2 regions of the Methylobacterium sp. A49B genome follow, and region 1 is predicted to be linked to the other one. Evidence: predicted binding sites of a transcription regulator. Region 1 holds the regulator's gene; the other holds the start of a gene.
The links. The regulator HrcA, encoded in region 1, represses chaperone genes, less so after heat shock. The targets are predictions, from matches to a motif close to GTTAGCACTCNCNNNNNGNGAGTGCTAAC.
Positions count from the first base shown of each region.

Region 2: groES (co-chaperone GroES) is a predicted target of HrcA. The motif match lies at 3,097-3,125, and genes of this name have one in related genera.

Region 1 covers NZ_JBKFBO010000008.1:31-7,724, forward strand. The annotation lists partial or broken gene ACLBX9_RS00480 (DUF1236 domain-containing protein) at 1-579, shown strand, start outside; gene hrcA (heat-inducible transcriptional repressor HrcA) at 629-1,684, opposite strand; gene rph (ribonuclease PH) at 1,866-2,579, shown strand; gene rdgB (RdgB/HAM1 family non-canonical purine NTP pyrophosphatase) at 2,576-3,223, shown strand; gene hemW (radical SAM family heme chaperone HemW) at 3,263-4,438, shown strand; gene ACLBX9_RS00505 (penicillin-binding protein activator) at 4,439-5,698, opposite strand; gene rsmI (16S rRNA (cytidine(1402)-2'-O)-methyltransferase) at 5,873-6,805, shown strand; gene ACLBX9_RS00515 (YraN family protein) at 6,802-7,191, shown strand; gene ACLBX9_RS00520 (response regulator) at 7,201-7,590, opposite strand.
Region 2 covers NZ_JBKFBO010000117.1:296,342-304,035, forward strand. The annotation lists gene fae (5,6,7,8-tetrahydromethanopterin hydro-lyase) at 1-509, shown strand, start outside; gene groL (chaperonin GroEL) at 1,024-2,664, opposite strand; gene groES (co-chaperone GroES) at 2,736-3,026, opposite strand; gene ACLBX9_RS22695 (CorA family divalent cation transporter) at 3,238-4,224, shown strand; gene ACLBX9_RS22700 (methyl-accepting chemotaxis protein) at 4,411-5,871, shown strand; gene pdeM (ligase-associated DNA damage response endonuclease PdeM) at 5,998-6,711, opposite strand; gene ACLBX9_RS22710 (ligase-associated DNA damage response DEXH box helicase) at 6,753-7,694, opposite strand, start outside.

The DNA of each region.
Region 1 (7,694 bases):
GAGGGCGGTGCGCGCGGAGCCGAGCCGGGCGGACCTGCCGGTCGCGGCGCCGAGGGACCCGGCCGGCCCGGCGGAGCCGCCGAGCGCAACGGTCCCTCCGAGCGCGCTGGTCCGGGCGCCAACCCCGGCGCCGGCGACCGCGGCGATCGTGGTGATCGCGGCAACCGCGAGGAACGCGGAGACCGTGGCGGGCGCGAGCCCGGCGCTGCGGGCGAGCGCGGCGGCCGGGACGGTGCCGGACCGAACCAGGGCGGCCGCGGCGCGGCCGGTGAGCGGGGTGGTCGTGGGGGCGTCCGCGAGGGCGGTTCCGCTCGCGGCGCGGTCGGCCGTCTCGACACGCGGCAGCGCACCGAGTTCCGCAGCTCGATCACCCGCCTGGGCGTTTCGCCCCTCCGGGACGTGGCGTTCGGGCTGGCGGTTGGGACGGCGATCCCGCGCTCGGTCACGCTGCACCGGCTGCCGCCGGCGATCGTCACCCTGGTGCCGGAATACGAGGGCTACGAGTTCATCCTGGTGCGCGACGATATCGTGATCATCGATCCCGATACGTATGAGATCGTGGACGTGATCCCGGCCTGACGCATACGATCCCCGGGGCCGGGCGGGCGATGCGCCCGTTCGGCTCCTGCTACCGTCCGCCATCCAATAATTTCGACACCACCCGCGCCGTATAGTCGACCATCGGCACGATCCGGGCGTAGTTCAGTCGCGTCGGGCCGATCACCCCGACCACGCCCACGATCTTCTGCGATCCGTCGCGGAACGGCGCCGCGATCAGCGACGACCCGGACAGCGAGAACAGCTTGTTCTCCGAACCGATGAAGATCCGCACGCCCTCGCCACCCTCGGCACGGGCCAGGAGGTCGATGACGTCCTTCTGGGTCTCGAGGTCGTTGAACAGCAGCCGGATGCGCTCGAGATCCTCGACCGCGCGCAGGTCGTCGAGCAGGTTCGCCTGTCCGCGCACGATCAGCTGGCGCGCCTCTGACGGGCCGACCGGCGTGGCGAGCCCGGCATCCACGAGGCGCTCGGTGATGGCGTCGAGCTCACGTTTCATGGCCTTGCGTCCGGCCTCGATCTCGGCGCGCAGCGATCCCAGGGTGCGGCCCTGCAGCCGGGCATTGAGGAAGTTGGTCGCCTCCTGAAGCGCGCCTGCCGGCAGGCCCGGGGGCAGGTCCACGAGGCGGTTCTCCACGGAGCCGTCGTCCGAGACCAGGATCACCAGGGCGCGGGCGGGATCGAGGCGGACGAACTCGATGTGCTTGAGGTTCACGTTCGCCTTGGTGGTCAGGACCACGCCGGCGCCGCGCGACACCCCCGACAGCATCGTCGATGCCTCGGCGAGCGCCGAGTCAAAGGTGTGGCCGGACGCGGCCGCCCGCATCTGCGCCTCGATCCGGGCCTGCTCGTCCTGGCTGACGTCGCCCAGTTCGAGCATGGCGTCCACGAAGAACCGCAGACCCAGCTCTGTCGGCAGGCGGCCGGCCGACGTGTGGGGCGCGAAGATCAGACCGGAATGCTCCAGATCCGCCATCACATTGCGGATCGAGGCCGGTGACAGAGTCATCGGAAGGATTCGCGCCAGATTGCGCGATCCCACTGGCTCCCCCGTCGTCAGATAACTCTCGACGATCTGGCGAAAGATCTCGCGGGCACGCTCGTTGAGCGCGGCAAGCGCCTGCATGGACTGGCCGTTCGTCACTCTGAAGGTCGGATCTGTCACGCGGTCATCCTGTGGTCCGATCATGTCCGGACGGCCGGCAAGGATCAATCCGCCGGGATCGATCAGCCGGGCGCTGCTTGCCCGCGGTGACGGCTCGGCCTATGAGCCCGGCCCTCGATCTCCTCGACAGAAAGGGCCTGCAATGCGGCCTTCCAAGCGTGCCGCCGACGAGTTGCGGTCCGTCAGCCTGGAGCGCGCGGTCTCGCGCTACGCCGAGGGCTCCTGCCTGGTCAGCTTCGGCAACACCCGGGTGCTCTGCACCGCCTCCCTGGAAGAGCGGGGCCCGCCGTGGCTCCGCGGTTCCGGCAAGGGATGGGTCACGGCCGAGTACGCCATGCTGCCGCGTGCGACGCACGAACGCACCCGCCGCGAGGTCGGTTCCGGCAAGCCCTCGGGGCGGACCCAGGAGATCCAGCGGCTGATCGGCCGCTCGCTCCGCGCGGTCACCAACCTGCCGGCGATCGGCGAGCGCCAGATCACGATAGATTGCGACGTGATCCAGGCCGACGGCGGCACCCGCACAGCCGCCATCACCGGCGCCTGGGTGGCGCTCCACGATTGCTTCACCTGGATGCGGGCCCGCTCGATCATCTCGGTCGATCCGCTGCGCGACCACGTCGCGGCCGTGTCGTGCGGACTGTACAAGGGCACGCCCGTCCTCGACCTCGACTACGCCGAGGATTCCGCGGCCGAGACCGACGCCAATTTCGTGCTGACAGGCCGGGGCGGCATCGTCGAGGTGCAGGGCACCGCCGAGATGGAGCCGTTCTCGGAGGACCAGCTCCTCGAGTTGCTGCGGCTCGCCCGCGCCGGGACCGACCGGCTGGTCGCCCTCCAGAAGGAGGCGATCGCGTGAGCCCCGCGCCCCGCCATGGCCGGAGGCTGACCGGCAAGGTGGTGATCGCCACCCACAACGCCGGCAAGCTCACCGAGATGCGCGAGCTTCTGGCGCCGTTCGGCGTCGAAGCGGTGTCGGCCGGAGAGCTGGGGCTGCCGGAGCCGGACGAGACCGGCACGATGTTCGCCGAGAACGCGTTCATCAAGGCCAAGGCCGCCGCGGACGCGACCGGGCTCCCGGCCTTCGCCGACGATTCCGGCCTCTGCGTGGACGCGCTCGACGGCGCGCCCGGCATCTTCTCGGCGCGCTGGGCCGGGCCGACCAAGGACTTCGCCGGTGCCATGGCGCGGATCTTCGCGGAGTTGGATCAGCGCGGGGCGCAGTCCCGCCGCGCCCATTTCGTGTCGGCGCTGGTGCTCGCCTGGCCCGACGGACACACCGAACTTTTCGAAGGTCGGGTGTTCGGCGACCTCGTGGCGGCGAAAGGCACGGCCGGATTCGGCTACGACCCGATCTTCCGTCCCGAGGGACACGATCGCACGTTCGGGGAGATGAGCGCCGACGAGAAGCACGGCGTCGACTGGCAGAAGGGCGAGGGGCTGTCGCACCGGGCGCGGGCCTTCGTGGAGCTGAGCCGGGCCTGCCTCGCCCCAGCCTCCTGATTGCCAAACCGGCCGCCTGCCCTCACATCCAGGTCCATCATGACCTTGACCGGCCCGGACCATCTTACCCGCGATGCGGGTTTCGGGATCTACCTGCACTGGCCCTTCTGCGCCGCGAAGTGCCCGTACTGCGACTTCAACAGCCATGTCCGGCACGGCGGCGTCGACGAGTCGCGGTTCCTCGACGCCTTCCGGGCCGAGATCGCCAACGCCGCGGGCCGGACGCCCGGCCGGGCCGTCACCAGCGTCTTCCTCGGTGGCGGCACGCCCTCGCTGATGCAGCCCGCGACCGTCGCGGGCCTCCTCGATGCGGTGGCCGCGCACTGGACCGTGGCGTCGGACGCCGAGATCACCCTGGAGGCCAACCCGTCGAGCGTCGAGGCCGGGCGCTTCCGCGGCTACCGGGCCGCGGGAATCAACCGCGTCTCCCTCGGCGTCCAGGCGCTGGACGATACGGCCCTGAAGGCACTCGGCCGCCTTCACGACGTGGCGCAGGCGCTCGACGCCATCCGCGTCGCGCAGGCCGTCTTCGACCGCACGTCGTTCGACCTGATCTACGCCCGCTCCGATCAGACCCCCGAGCTGTGGCGCGCCGAACTCCGCGAAGCGCTGGACCGGGCCGCCGAGCATCTCTCTCTCTACCAGCTCACGATCGAGCCCGGCACGCCGTTCCACGGCCTCGCCGCCGCCGGCAAGCTGGTGATCCCCGACGACGACACCGGGCGGGCCCTCTACGACGTGACGCAGGAACTGTGCGCAGGGGCCGGGCTGCCCGCCTACGAGATCTCCAACCACGCCCGGCCCGGCGCGGAATCGCGCCACAACCTGCTGTACTGGCGCTACGGCGAGTATGCCGGGATCGGTCCGGGCGCCCATGGGCGACTCGTCACGGCCCATGGGCGGGTCGGCACCATCACGGAGCGATCGCCGGAGGCGTGGCTCGCCCGGGTCGAGCGCGACGGCCACGGCATCGTCGAGACCGAGATGCTTTCGGCCGCCGATCAGGCCGATGAGTTTCTGGTCATGGGACTGCGCCTCGCCGAAGGCATCGATCCGGCACGGTACGCGGCCCTGAAGGGCAGGCCGCTGAACGGCAACCGCGTCGGCATGCTGGTGGGCGATGGTCTGCTGGAGCGGCGGCCGGGCGGCCGCATCGCCGCGACCGCACGGGGCGCGCCGGTCCTCAACGCCCTGGTCGCCGAATTGGCAGCCTGATCAGATCGCCGGCTTGGCCAGCAGCCGCGGTGCCGGGCTCACGGTCGTCGTGGCGTTGTTGCGGATCTCGTAGACCGCCAAGCTCCGCTCGCTCTGCCCGTCCGGCCGGAACCGGAAGGTGCCGTCCACTCCGGCGAAGCCCGCTCCGCTCGTCAGAGTGGGTTCGGCGAAGCGCTGCGATCCGTATTGCCGCGACAGTGCCGCGGTCAGCATCACGGCGTCGTAGGCGAGGGAGGCGACGCGCGGCGGAACGGTGCCGAACTTGGCTTGGTAGCGTCCGCTGAAATTGGAGAACCCGCTCCGGTCCGCGGCCGCGAAGCGGCCGCCCTGAAGGGCCGGCAGGGTGAACAGGGCCGGCTCGTTCCAGAGAGCCGTGCCGATCGGGCGGACGCGGGCCGGCGAGAAGCCGGCCTTGGTCAGGGCCGCCGCGACGCCCGGCAGGCCCTCGGGGGTCTCCGGGATGAACAGGGCGTCGGCCGTCGCGCCGGGACCGGTGATGACGCGCGCCAGCCGCTCCACGGCGGGGCCGGGCGCACCCGCGGGGTATCGCTCGATGGCCGCGACCCGGGCGCCCTGGCGCGCCACGACCTCGCGGAATTCGGCCTCGACAGCGTTGCCATAGGCGGTCTCGGGGATCAACGCCGCGAAGGAACGCTTGCCTCCCGCCACGGAGTCCTCCACCGCCCGGTCCACCTCCGGCTGGGGCAGGAAGCTCAGGAGGTAGACGCCCCGGGCCGCCACGGTGGCGTCCGTGGAGAATCCGATCACCGGCTTGCCCGCGGCGCGCGCCACTGCGGCCGCGGCCTGTACGCTCCCCGCGAACAGAGGACCGAGGACGATCTCGGCGCCCTGCCGGAGGGCGTCCTGCGTCGCGTCCCGCGCTCCGTCGGGATTGCCCCGGTCATCCTCCACGAGGATCGTCAGGTCCGGCTGTTGTCCTTCGTCGAAGGCGAGCTGGGCGGCGTTGCGCATGGCCGCGCCCACCGCGGCGCCTTGTCCGCTGAGCGGCAGCACCAGGGCGACCTTCACGGCGCCTGAGCCGATGCGTTGCCCGCCCACCGCAGCGAGTGTCGGCGGGGCGTCTGCGGCGGGCGCCTGCGGCACCGCCGCGGGCGGTGACAGCTCGGCCTGAGCCGAGGGCCGGCGCCGCCCGCCGTCGGTGGCGAGGCAACCGCCGAGGAGCGGCAGCGCGGCGCAGAGCGCGGCGATCAGGGCGGCGGCGCGCGGAAGACCCTCCCGCACCCCTATCGGACGCGCCATCGCGCGGACTCCCTCAAGCAGGCGGGGATAGCCTGACGATCGGCTTTGGAAATGTAAACGCGCCGCAGCGGACTTGCCCCCTGGAGGTGGCCGCTGCCGCGACGAGAGCCGGCAGGTGTGGCAACATGGTCAACGATGACCCGCCGATTCGACGCCCCGGGGACTGCTCCTCACATGAGAGTCCCGTCCCACAAACCCGGAGCGGATCGGCCGCGGACCCCGACCTTCACGGCTTTCGGGCTGGCGAGCGAGGCCGAAACCCTGGCGCCCGGCCTTCACATCGTGGCGACGCCCATCGGCAACCTCCGCGACATAACGATCCGCGCCCTGGCGACGCTCGCGGCGGCGGACGCGGTCCTCGCCGAGGACACGCGGGTCACCCGGACGCTGCTCGCTCATTACGGCATCACAACCCCGCTCCTCGCCTACCATGAGCATTCCAACGAGGCGGTGCGCGAACGCATGGTCGCCCGCCTGCGCGCCGGCGAGGCCCTGGCCCTGGTGTCGGATGCGGGTACGCCGCTGGTCTCCGACCCCGGTTACAAGCTCGTCCAAGCCGCCATCGAGGCCGGGATCGGGATCACGCCCGTCCCGGGTCCTTCGGCGGTGATGACCGCCCTGGTTGCCGCCGGCCTGCCGACGGACCGCTTCTTCTTCGAGGGCTTCCTTCCTCAGAAGGCCGGCGCCCGGCGCAACCGGCTGGAGGCGCTCGTCCCGGTCCCCGGGACTCTGGTCCTGTTCGAATCGCCGCACCGCCTCCCCGAAATGCTGGCGGACGCCGCCGCGATGCTGGGTCCCGACCGGCCCGCCGCGGTGACCCGCGAACTCACCAAGCTCTATGAGACCGTCCGACGCGACACATTGGGCTCCCTCAGCGCGCGCTTCGCCGAGGATGGGCCGCCGAAGGGCGAGATCGTCGTCATCATCGGCGCCGCCACGGCGCCCGAGCGCACGGCCGACAGCGATGCCGCCCTCGACGCGCTGCTGCGTGCGGCGCTCGAGCGGCACTCGATCAAGGATGCCGCGAGCCTCGTCGCCGACGATACCGGGCAGCCGCGTCGTCTCGTCTACGCGCGGGCGCTGGTTTTGGCGCGGGGCGAACCTTGAACGGCGCGCTCCCCGACCGGGCGCAGCGGCACCGCGCCGCCTATCGGCGCGGCCATCGGGCCGAGTGGCTGGCGCTGGCGGTCCTGATGCTCAAGGGCTACTGGCCGGTCGGCCGGCGCGTGAGCGTCGCGGGGGGCGAGATCGACCTGATCGTCCAGCGCTGGAACACCGTCGCGTTCGTCGAGGTGAAGGCCCGGTCCCGGCGCGAGGACGCCCGCGAGGCGATCGATGCGGCCAAGCGCCGCCGCTTTTCCCGCGCGGTCCGGGCCTGGATCGGCCGCAATACCTGGAGCGCCGGCATGACCTTCCGGGCGGATGCGGTGTTCGTCGGCGCGCGGGAATGGCCGGCCCACGTGGCCGACGCCTTCACGATCGAAGGCTTGTAGGCGCCGCCGTCAGTCCCGGACGGCGCGGATCGCGCCGATCAGCGTCCGCTTCAGGTCCGCTTGGCTGAACGGCTTCTGCACTACGGGCCTGTCCCGGAAGGGCTCGCGGATACCCGCCCCGCCGTAACCCGTGGAGAACACCAGCGGCAGATCGCGCTTCGCGATGGCCTCGGCCACCGGGTAGATCGGCTCGCCCGCGACGTTCACGTCCAGGATCGCAACCTCGAAGGTCTCCTGCGACGCCATCTCGAGGGCCGACGACAGGCGCGCGGCCGGGCCGACGACCGAACAACCGAAATCGAGGAGCATGTCCTCGAGCAGCATCGAGATGGCAGCCTCGTCCTCGACGACGAGCACGCGGACGCCGTTGAGGACGTCATCGTTGGGGTCAGCAGTCACGCCGGGCCGTCTTCCCTTCGAACGCCCCCGCCACCGGGGATCTTGCCGTGCAGTAGGTCTCATCTCGCGAACCACGCGAGCAACGGTCCGTAATACGGCGCAGC
Region 2 (7,694 bases), on a different contig from region 1:
CGAAGATCACCAAGGTTCAGGTCGGCGAAGCGCTCGTCGGCGACGGCAACGAGGTCGCCCACATCGACCTCATCATCGGACCGCGCGGTTCGCCGGCCGAGTCGGCTTTCTGCAACGGCCTCGTGAACAACAAGCACGGCTTCACCAGCCTGCTCGCGGTCATCGCGCCGAACCTGCCGTGCAAGCCCAACACCCTGATGTTCAACAAGGTCACCATCAACGACGCCCGCCAGGCCGTCCAGATGTTCGGACCGGCCCAGCACGGCGTTGCCAAGGCCGTTCAGGACGCGGTGGCCGAGGGCATCATCCCGGCGGACGAGGCCGACGACCTGTACATCCTGGTCGGCGTGTTCATCCACTGGGAGGCGGCCGACGACGCCAAGATCCAGAAGTACAACTACGAGGCGACCAAGCTGTCGATCCAGCGCGCCGTGAACGGCGAGCCGAAGGCCTCGACGGTCACCGAGCAGCGCAACTCCGCGCAGCACCCCTTCGCCGCCAACGCTTAGATCGGGGACGGTCCTGGGCAGAGCGAGCCTCCGCCCGCACCGCGGGGCCTGCTCCAGCGACTGGCTTCGATCTTCCTTGGCCGATAGGTAGGCTTCTGAACGGGACGGCTCGCGCCGTCCCGTTTTTCGTTTGTCCTCTGCGCCAGAATAAACGTTGCCGGTCGGTGCTGCAGGGGATGCAGCGGCGTGATGTCCTGCCCGGTTGATGGGTGACGGCACGATCCGCATAGGCGACGCACCGAGACGGTCGGGATGGTGAGGCACCACCCGTCTGAGGTCGTCGCGGCGATCGAGCGATCGATTCCCTTGGTGGCCGAGACTCGGCAACGCTTCTTCTGCCTCGGCGCCGAAATCGAAGCCGATCTCGGCCGTACGGAGGGCAGACCGATCCAGGCTAGCCGCGTCGAACGGTGAACGCCTCAGCGCGGGGGATCGGAGCGGCGTCGGGAGATGCCTGAAAGAAAAAGGGCCGCCTCTCGGCGGCCCCTCCTCGTCTCGCAGGTCGGCCGAGGACTTAGAAGTCCATGCCGCCCATGCCGCCGCCCGGCATCGCCGGGGCAGGGCTGTCCTTCTTCGGCGCGTCGGCGACCATCGCCTCGGTGGTCACCAGCAGGCCGGCCACGGAAGCCGCATCCTGCAGTGCAGTGCGCACCACCTTGGCCGGATCGACGATGCCGGCCTGGATCATGTCGACGTACTCTTCGGTCTGCGCGTTGAAGCCGAAGGTCTCCGAGCCCGTGTTGTCGGTGATCTTGCCGACCACGATCGAGCCCTCGACGCCCGCGTTCTGGGCGATCTGGCGGATCGGAGCCTCAAGGGCCTTCAGCACGATCTTGATGCCGGCCTGGACGTCCGGGATGTCGGACTTCAGCTCGGCGACCGCCTTCTTGGCGCGCAGCAGCGCAGTGCCGCCGCCCGGGACGATGCCTTCCTCGACCGCCGCGCGGGTGGCGTTGAGGGCGTCGTCGACGCGGTCCTTCTTCTCCTTCACCTCAACCTCGGTCGCGCCGCCGACGCGGATCACCGCGACGCCGCCCGCGAGCTTGGCCAGACGCTCCTGGAGCTTCTCACGATCGTAGTCCGAGGTGGTCTCCTCGATCTGCGCCTTGATCTGGGCGATACGGCCCTCGATGTCGGACTTCTCGCCGACGCCGTCGATGATCGTGGTGTTCTCCTTCTCGATGCGCACGCGCTTGGCGCGGCCGAGCATGGGGAGCGTCACGTTCTCGAGCTTGATGCCGAGATCCTCGGCGATCATCTGACCCTTGGTCAGGATCGCGATGTCCTCAAGCATCGCCTTGCGGCGGTCGCCGAAGCCCGGCGCCTTGACGGCCGCGACCTTCAGGCCGCCGCGGAGCTTGTTGACCACGAGCGTGGCGAGCGCCTCGCCCTCGATGTCCTCGGCGATGATCAGGAGCGGCTTGCCGGTCTGAACCACGGCCTCGAGCACCGGCAGCATCGCCTGGAGCGACGAGAGCTTCTTCTCGTGGATGAGGATGTAGGGATCCTCGAGCTCGGCGACCATCTTCTCCGCGTTCGTGATGAAGTACGGGGAGAGGTAGCCGCGGTCGAACTGCATGCCCTCGACGACGTCGAGCTCGGTCTCGGCGGTCTTGGCCTCCTCGACGGTGATGACGCCCTCGTTGCCCACCTTCTGCATGGCGTGGGCGATCATCTGGCCGATCTCGGTGTCGCCGTTCGACGAGATGGTGCCGACCTGTGCGACCTCGTCGGAGGTCGAGACCTTCTTGGCGCGCGAGGTGATGTCCTTGACGGCAGCCTGCGTGGCGAGGTCGATGCCGCGCTTCAGGTCCATCGGGTTGATGCCGGCGGCGACGTACTTGGCGCCCTCGCGGACGATGGCCTGGGCCAGCACGGTCGCGGTGGTGGTGCCGTCACCCGCGATGTCGTTGGTCTTCGAGGCCACTTCGCGCACCATCTGGGCGCCCATGTTCTCGAAACGGTCGGAGAGCTCGATCTCCTTGGCGACCGTCACACCGTCCTTGGTGATGCGCGGGGCGCCGAAGCTCTTCTCGATCACGACGTTGCGACCCTTCGGGCCGAGCGTCACCTTCACCGCGTCGGCGAGGATGTCGACGCCGCGCAGCATCTTATCGCGGGCGTCGGCGGAGAAACGAACGTCTTTCGCTGCCATTGTGTGCCTCTTAGCTACTGGTTGAACCCCAAGGCCGGGACGGCCTCAAAGGGCGATGACGGGTGATCCGATCAGACGGCGACGACGCCCATGATGTCGGATTCCTTCATGATCAGAAGGTCCTGACCGTCGATCTTGACCTCGGTGCCGGACCACTTGCCGAACAGGACGCGGTCGCCGGCCTTGACGTCGAGCGGGTTGACGCGACCCTGCTCGTCACGGGCGCCGGGGCCGACGGCGACGATCTCGCCCTCCTGCGGCTTCTCCTTGGCGGTGTCCGGGATGATGATGCCGCCCTTGGTCTTCTCCTCGCTCTCGATGCGACGGACGACCACGCGGTCGTGCAGCGGACGGAACTTCATGAGCTGCCCTCTTGCTTCAGGTCTGGAGTTGGCGTTGATGCGGCCGGCGGGACCGCTCGCGAACTCGACTGTTAGCACTCTGTCTCGGCGAGTGCCAAAGACGGCGGCGAGATAGGCTCGGTCCGTGTCCGAGTCAAGGCTGTCGCACCCCCGCGCGACGGTGCGATGACGCGGCGGCGCCCTCTTTCTCCCTCACGGATAACGCGCCCCGATGCTGAACCTGCACGGACCCCACGGCCCGGTGGCATCGCAACCCGGCAGCGCCGTCGCGGCCGACGCCGTGTGGCTTGACCTGAATGATCCAACCTCCGAGGAAGCCGCCGCGGTCGAGGCGGCCACTGGCCTGCGCGTCCCGTCCCGGGCCGCCCTTTCGGAGGTCGAGACATCGAGCCGCCTGCGCCGGGTCAAAGGTGGCCTCTCGCTCTCGACGCCGATGATCACTTTCGAGCAGAGCGCATCGCAGCTGAAGCCGCTGGGCTTCCTGCTCACCAAGGATCATCTCGTCACGATCCGCTTCCACGACCTGCGCGCCTTCGACTCTTCCGCGAAGCGGATCTCCGACGGCGACGGGAGCACGACTCCGAGCGAGATCTTCCTGGTGGTCCTTGAGGAGCTGGTGGACAGCCTCGCCGACGCCCTGGAGGACATGGCGTCGGAACTCGATTCGCTGTCGACCCGGATCTTCGACTTCGACGTCCGCGGCAAAGACCGCCGCCGCTTTGAGAGCCCGCCGCCCCGCCGCCGCGATCTCGCCCTGCGCCGGATCCTGCGCGGCATCAGCAACAGGGGAAAAGTGCTGGGCAAGATCCGCGCGAGCCTGCTGGGCCTGGAGCGGATCGTGCCGTTCGTTTCGGCCGCCTGCGACGGCCTCGGCCTGCCCGAGGACGGCCGGTTCGACACGATCCGGCGCGACATCGAATCCCTCGACGAGTTCGAGACCCGGCTGGCCGAGAACGTTCAGTTCCTCCTCGACGCCGCCCTCGGCCTCATCAACATCGAGCAGAACAACGTCTTCCGTGTCCTGACCGTGGTCTCTGTGGTCGGTGTCCCGCCCACGCTGATCGCCTCGATGTACGGCATGAACTTCAAGCACATGCCGGAGCTGGATTGGGCCTACGGCTACCCCTACGCCCTCGCCCTCATCCTCCTGAGTGCGGTCGCGCCAATCGTATACTTCCGCATTCGCGGATGGTTCTGATATTTAAACGCATATCGAGTAATTTTTCTCCTCATAAAAATTTATGATCAGTAATACCTCGCGTCTTATCGCACGTCCTTGAGTTTTTCGTGGCCAGCAGGAACGAGCAAAACGAAAATAGCTGTCGATTAGACTATCTTTAACCGAGCGGGCGCTACACGGCGTCGGTTTGGAGCATACGAAATCATGTTCAAGCGTGCGACGTACAGCGAGGCGCAAGCCAAGATCGAAGCGCTCGATCGATCACTGGCCATCATCGAGTTCGGACTGGACGGTCAGGTTCTGAACGCGAATGAAAACTTCCTCAAAGTGATGAAATACTCGCTCGCGGAGGTTGTCGGCAAGCATCATCGCATCTTCGCCGATGATACTTATGCGCAGACAGCCGAATATGCGGCGTTCTGGGACAGGCTGAAAGGCGGCCACTACGTGACCGGGGAGTTCCCCCGGATCGACAAGGAGGGCGCCACCGTCTGGCTGGAAGCGACCTACAACCCGATCCTGGACGCGAAGGGCCAGCCGGTAAAGGTCATCAAGTTCGCCTCCGACATTTCGGCAAAGAAGAAGGAGATCACCCGACTTTTGACGATGATCGACAACGTTCCGGTCGCGGTGATGACCGCCGACCTGAACGACGACTTCAAGATCGATTATCTCAATGCCACGTCGCGTAATACGCTGGCCACGATCGAGCAGCATCTGCCGGTCCAGGTCGACCAGATGCTGGGCTGCTCGTTCGACGTCTTCCACACGAATCCGCACCATCAGCGCAGCATGCTGGCCGATGCGAGCCGGCTGCCGCATAACACGAAGATCAAAGTCGGACCGGAAACCCTGAACCTGCGGGTGACGGCCGTGAACGACGAGAAGGGCCGCTACATCGGCCCGATGCTGACCTGGGCGGTCGTCACCGCACAGGTGAACATGGAGACGGACGTGAAGCGCGTCGTGGACGCGGTGGGATCCGCGATCCACGAGATGCAGACGTCAGCCGAGGGGCTGATGCACTCGGCGGAATCCGCCCGCCACAAGGCGTCGTCGGTGGCGGCGAATTCCGAGCAGATGAACGGGGCGATCCAGGAGATTTCCGGACAGGTCGGCCGCGTCTCCGAACGGGCTCAGCAGATCGCCGTCCAGGCCGAGACCACCGACGCGACGATGCGGCAGCTCGCCGAGAACGCCCGCAAGGTCGACGCGGTGGTCGGCATGATCAAGTCGATTGCCGATCAAACGAACCTGCTGGCGCTGAACGCCACCATCGAGGCGGCCCGCGCCGGCGCGGCGGGCCGCGGCTTCGCGGTCGTGGCCTCCGAGGTGAAGGCGCTGGCCGAGCAGACCGCCAGAGCCACCGGTGAGATCACCCAGCAGGTCTCGGCGATCCAGGCCGCCACGGGTGACGCGGTCGGCGCCATCGAGATGATCACCGCGGCGGTGGGCGAGCTCTCGAAGCTCACCCTGGCGATCGCGAGCGCCGTCGAGGAGCAGGCCGTCTCGACCCACGAGATGGCCGGCAATATCGGCGGCGTCTCGGAGGCGGCGCATGCGACCGGTCAGCTCGCCCAGGCCGTCCAGAGCATCGCCGAGAGCCTCGCGGGCCATTCGACGAGCCTGTCGGAGAGCGTGACCCGGTTCATGAAGACGGCCTGAGCGGGCTCGGACCACACCTGAAACCGGCGCCGTTATCCTCGCTGGCGCAACGAGCCGGTCGGCTTCGCGACCCGAGGCTCGCGACCTGTCTCGGGACGACGCCGCAGGCGCGACCGTGCAGAACGGTCAATCCCGGGCCAGCTGTCCCCGGCCGATCGCGAAGACCCGGCCGTCGCCGAGCAGATGGGCGGTGAAGCCCTTCGGGAACAGCCCTTCGATGGCCTTGTCCCGCACGTTCAGACCGCCCGCATAGGCACCGAAGGCCGGCATGACGAGCCGCGTCCCGTCGGTGACGAAGCAGCGGCGGCGCACCGCCCGGCCGCGCATCGCAACCTTCCCGCAGGGATGGAGGTGGCCGGCGATCTCGCCGGGCGCGGCGTCCGGGCTCGGCTCGTGGCGCAGGACGAGGCCGCCGATGGTCACGGCCTCGGCGTAGCGCCCGCCGATGCCCTCGCTGACGGCGGCGTCGTGGTTGCCGGCGATCCAGACCCAGTCGCGCCCCTCCTGCAGCGCCGCCACCATGGCACGGTCGCCCGGCTCCATGCGCTCGGGACCGCGGGCATCGTGGAAGGAGTCGCCCAGCGCGATGACGCGGGCGGGTTCGTGGCGCACCACTGCCTCGTGCAGGCAGGCCAAGGTCTCGCGGGTGTCGTAGGGCGGCAGGAACTGACCGGAGCGGGCGGCGTAGGACGAGCCCTTCTCCAGATGCAGGTCCGAGACGATGAGCGTCCGATGGTCCGGCAGCCACAGGCCGCCGCAGAGGTCGAGCACCAGGGTCTCGCCCGCGAGCTGCAGGGTGGGGTGCTTGTGAGTCTTCTCGAGTCTCAGGCCGGCCGCCAAGATCGCATCCTCGGTATCGTCGGGGGAGGGCGGATCGACGGTCAGGACAGAGCCTCTTGGAGAAGCTCCGCCTCGGCCTCGGCCAGGATCTCGTCGGCACCCTCGCCGTAGACCCGCTCGCGCCCGATCTCGAGCATCACGGACACGGAGAGCGGCGAGACCCGGTCGAGAGACCTGTGGATGATTCGCCCCTGGATGCGCTCTAGCATCATGCCGAGGCGCCTCACGTCGAGGAGTCCGGTTGCCGCATCCTGCCGCGCGGCCCGCAGCAGGAGGTGGTCGGGCTGGTGCTTGCGCAGCACGTCGTAGATCAGGTCGGTCGAGATCGTGACCTGCCGTCCCGACTTCTTCAGCCCGGGATGATGGCGCTCGATCAGGCCGGCGATCACCGCGCACTGGCGGAAGGTGCGCTTCATCATCGCCGACTCGTCGAGCCACGCCTCCAGGTCGTCGCCCAGCATGTCGACGGCGAAGAGGTCGGCGATGAAGTCCGCGTCGATCGCGGCGCGCTCGGAGACGTCGCGGGTCGACCAGATGGCGATCCCGTAATCGTTGGCCGCGAAGCCGAGCGGCCGGAGCCCGGCGCGCTCCAGCCTTCGGGTCAGCAGCATGCCGAGCGTCTGATGGGCGAGGCGGCCCTCGAACGGGAAGGCGGTCAGGTAGTAGCGCTTGCCGCGCGGAAAGGTCTCCACCAGCAGATCCCGCTCACCTGGCAGGACCGAGCGGCGGCGCTGCTGGAGCAGGTATTCGCCGATCTGCTTCGGCAGCCGGTCCCACGCGAACGGGTCGGCGATCAACGCCCGGACCCGGGCGGCCAGGAAGGTCGAGAGTGGGAACTTCGCGCCGGCGTAGGAGGGGATCGCCGGGTCGGTGCCGGGCGGCGCCCGGGTGACAAGGCACTCATCCTCGGCGAGCCCCTCGAAGCGGAGGGTCTCGCCGGCGAACAGGAAGGTGTCGCCGACGGTCAGCGTCTCGGCGAACTC